Regions from separate parts of the Bacillus sp. SRL337 genome, predicted to be linked through region 1. Evidence: predicted binding sites of a transcription regulator. Region 1 holds the regulator's gene; the other holds the start of a gene.
The links. The regulator Rex, encoded in region 1, represses fermentation and respiration genes when NADH is low (regulators of the CRP and FNR family bind a similar motif). The targets are predictions, from matches to a motif close to TTGTGAAATATTTCACAA.
Positions count from the first base shown of each region.

Region 2: AC4E8A_RS07320 (cytochrome ubiquinol oxidase subunit I) is a predicted target of Rex. The motif match lies at 1,371-1,388, and genes of this name have one in related genera.

Region 1 is NZ_OZ481793.1:292,098-294,303, reverse strand. It holds gene tatC (twin-arginine translocase subunit TatC) at 1-715, opposite strand, end outside; gene AC4E8A_RS01570 (twin-arginine translocase TatA/TatE family subunit) at 735-911, opposite strand; gene AC4E8A_RS01565 (redox-sensing transcriptional repressor Rex) at 961-1,635, opposite strand; gene AC4E8A_RS01560 (ABC-F family ATP-binding cassette domain-containing protein) at 2,099-2,206, shown strand, end outside.
Region 2 is NZ_OZ481793.1:1,495,799-1,498,004, reverse strand. It holds gene AC4E8A_RS07320 (cytochrome ubiquinol oxidase subunit I) at 1-1,299, opposite strand, end outside; gene AC4E8A_RS07315 (ABC transporter ATP-binding protein) at 1,506-2,206, opposite strand, start outside.

The sequences.
Region 1 (2,206 bases):
GGAGTACTTTCTTATAGCCGATTTTCGAAATCCAGATACTGATTTCATATAAAAGCAGCAGCGGTACGGTCACCATCATATGGGAGACGATATCAGGCGGTGTGATGAAAGCTGCGATTACAAGCAAAACGAAATAGGCATAACGCCTCATTTGCCCCATGAACATTGGGGTGATGATTCCCAGCCTTGTCAAAAACAGCATCACGACCGGGAGCTGAAACAGCAATCCAAAAGGCAGTGTCAGCTGAAAGAGAAAATGAAAATATTCATTTATGCCGATTACCTGCTGGATATTCAGTTCATTCGATAAATTCATCATGAATTTGACTACGTACGGGAAGAGAATGAAGTACGAGAACGACAATCCTCCGAGAAATAACAGCAGTGAAATCGGGATATAGCTTAGTGTTACCTTTCTTTCTCTATCCAGCAAGCCCGGACTAATGAAAGCCCACAGTTGGAAAAGAATGAGCGGGGATGTGAGGATCAAAGAAATGAACACCATCATCTCCAGATAGATTTTCAATGGATCTGTCAGTCTGAAAGCATTCATGGTCAGTTCCTTCGCTTCATCCGCATGCTGCAGATATCTGATCAGCGGTTCAGCAAGAAAGAAACTGCCTATAAACGCCAACAAGAAGAAAACGACTACAAACATGAGTCGTTTCCGGAGTTCTCCTATATGTTCGTAAACTGTCATTTCATTATGACTCATAGCGTTCAATCCTTACATTTTACTTAGCATCTTTATTTTTATTATCATCGTCGTCATCTGCTAAGCCTTTTGTTGCGTTTTTAAATTCACGCAAAGTATTTCCTGCTGCTTTACCCAATTCCGGCAATTTCTTCGGTCCGAAAATTAATAGAGCAACAATTGCGATCAATATGAGGCTACCTGGTCCTAGTGGCATAACGCTCACCTCCTTGTTCTATCATAACTTATCGGCTTTGCTTTTGCTATTATGTTCTATTTTCTTCTTGTGACATTTCGGTGTCATCTTCAGAATAATTTTTCAAGAAATAGACCAGCGACTGGAGCTCTACAGCCAAATCAATATGATGGATTCTGATCTGCTCCGGGGCAGTCAGCCTGGCAGGGGTGAAGTTCAAGATGCCCTTGATATTTGCCTGTACCAGCCTGTCGGTGATATTCTGGGCAGCACCTGCCGGAACCGTCATGATAGCCACTTCGATTCCATTATCCTCAAGATGCTTCTCCATGTCATCCAGACTGTACACCGGTACATCCCCAATGACTGAACCAACCTTTTCCGGATCGACATCGAATGCCATTTCAATTTTTGTGTTATTATTTTTTATAAAGTTGTAGTGTAAAAAGGCTGTTCCAAGATTTCCGACACCTATCAGCACGACTTTTGTCAAAGCATCCTGGTCGAGCGTTTTGCTGAAGAAAGATAGCAGGTAGTTAACATTGTACCCATACCCCTTCTTTCCTAATGCACCAAAGTACGAAAAATCTCTCCTGATCGTTGCGGAGTCTACTTTTACCGCTTCACTCAGCTCTTTTGAGGAAACTCTCTGTTTTCCTGAAGAGTGTAAGTTTTTGATAAATCTATAGTATAACGGCAGCCGTTTAGCTGTCGCTTGTGGAATCTTTGTACTTTCCTGATTCATTGCTATTCCCCCACGTTAAATTCGCTTGAGCTTTTTTAGCTTACCTCTCACTCCATCTATACTGACAACGCTTCCAAATGAACATGCGAAATCATCCTTTTCATTTTGTGCTTGTTACAGCCATATGTCAATTCCATTTAATGGCATTCCTTGCATTCCCTCTGTTTCCGTCTCTATTATCATACACTATTTTGCATATCCTGTCTGTCTTGCACGTGGCTTCCGCTTCCGTCCTCATTGATTTTAAGATACACTATACTAATAGAACCTTGAATAACCCAGCATGTTTTCCGTACTCTTTTTCTAAGTCTTTTTTTCGCATAAATGGTTGCTTCCGGAAAAATTCCTAAAACCGGATGTAGAATTTTTTTAAATAGGTCCTTTGACTTTGCATTAAAGCGCTACAAAGTTTACGAAAGAGCCCTTCCCAAAAATTAGAGCCTACTATTTAGAGGTGAATAAATTGATATTATTACAAGTGAATCAAATCGTAAAATCCTTCGGGGCCGATGTGATTCTATCCAATATTAAACTTGAAATCCAAAACCGTGACCGCATTGCTCTTGTCGGG
Region 2 (2,206 bases), 1.2 Mb from region 1:
TTCAGGCGGCTTGTTTTTAAACATCTTAACTAGAACCGTCACGCAGAATACAGCCAGTATAATATACAAAATAACGAATAGAACAAAGGTCAGTCCTACTCCATCGGCTTTTGTAGCTGCATCTGCAACCTTCATATACCCTCTGAGGATCCATGGCTGCCTCCCTATTTCGGCATAGATCCATCCAAATTCAATGGCAAACATTGCCAGAGGACCGCTTGCGACAATTCCCCATAGGAGCGGCTTATTCCATTCATTCCTCTTCTTCCACTTCCAGAAAAGAACGAACAGTGATGTAATGAACAGTGTGAACATCCCAATTGACACCATGGAATCAAATAAGTAATGGACAATTAGCGGGGGCAGTTCGTCTTCAGGGAACTCATCCAGCCCGATGACTTCTGTTTCAAAGGAATTTCCAGCAAGAAAGCTTAAAAAACCAGGTATTCTTATTTCATTGTGAATTTCATTATTCTCATCCAGCGTCCCAAAAACAATCAAATCCGCATTACTCTCTGTTTCAAAGTGCCACTCTGCTGCCGCCAGTTTTTCAGGCTGATATTCAGCGAGGAATTTTGCAGAAACATCCCCTGCAACTGCTGTTCCAACGGCGAAGATCAGTCCGCACACCATCGTCAAACGAAGGGCTTTCCGGTGATAGACACTGCCTTTGTTTTTGAGAATGGCATATGCCGTGATAGCAGCTAATATCAGGGCTGATGTTAAATAGGCTGACGTCAATACGTGAAATACCTTTGCGGGTGTAGCAGGATTAAACATAGCAGCAATAGGGTCAATATTCACCGCTTTGCCTCCCTCTAAATCAAACCCTTGAGGTGTATTCATAAAAGCATTTACCATAGTAATAAATAAAGCAGAGGCAGATGATCCAATCATTATCGGAATCGTTAATAACCAGTGGACCATCCTGTTCTTGAATCGGTCCCATGTATATAAATAAATTCCCAAAAAGATCGCTTCAAAAAAGAAGGCGAATGTTTCCATGAATAAAGGGAGCGCTATCACCTGCCCCGCCACCTGCATAAATGCGGGCCACAGCAGCGACAACTGTAATCCTATCGCAGTACCTGTAACCACTCCGACAGCGACCGTAATGGTAAAACCTCTCGCCCACCTTCTGGCCAGCAATATGTAATGTCCATCCTTTCTCTTTATTCCTATGAATTCGGCTATTGATATCAATACAGGTATTCCTACACCTATCGTTGCAAAAATAATATGAAATGCCAACGTCACTGATGTGAGCATCCTGCTTAACATGACACTATCCAGCTCCATATACTTCCCCCCTAGCAATCTCTATACTTATAAGTATCACTATTCCAACATTATAAAACCTAATAATTAGTTTGTGAAGTAATGAGCATTGTTGAATAATCCAATTTAACTCCTTTTTCAGCTCGTATAAAAAAACCGCCCTTCAGGAACGAAGGTCACTGAAAAAGATTTTCAGTGACCCCCAGGAACCAAAGGCGGTTTTAATTTTAAATAACTTCAAGCATTTTAAATTGAGCTTTTACCAAGTGGTAATACTCTCCCTGCTGATCCATCAGTTCGTCATGATTTCCGTGTTCAATGATGTTTCCATGATCGAGCACAAAGATATTATCAGCTTCCCTGATCGTGGACAGTCTGTGCGCAATCATGATGGCTGTACGGCCCTTCAGCAGGGTCCTCAATGCAGCTTGGATTTGGACTTCCGTTTCTGTATCTATAGATGCAGTGGCTTCATCGAGAATAATGATCCTCGGATCCGCAAGCAGTGCTCTCGTAAAGGAGATCAGCTGGCGTTCGCCTACTGACAATATGTTCCCCCGCTCTTCGACTTCCGTATCATACCCTTTAGGAAGCTTTTCAATGAATTTGTGGGCACCAACTGCTTTGGCCGCTTCCAATACATCTTCATCAGAGGCATCCGGCCTTCCAAAGAGTATATTCTCTTTGATTGTCCCAGAGAATATGAAGGTATCTTGCAGGACAATGCTGATCTGGCTTCTCAGACTGGTTAAAGAGACATCTCTAAGGTCGTGGCCGTCAATCTTGACCTTTCCTCCAGTAGGGTCATAAAAACGGCTGACAAGGTTGGCTATGGTTGTTTTACCAGACCCTGTATGGCCTACTAGAGCAACCGTTTCCCCGGCTTTCATTTCTAGAGAAATGTTGTTAAGGGCTTTCCGTTTGCTGT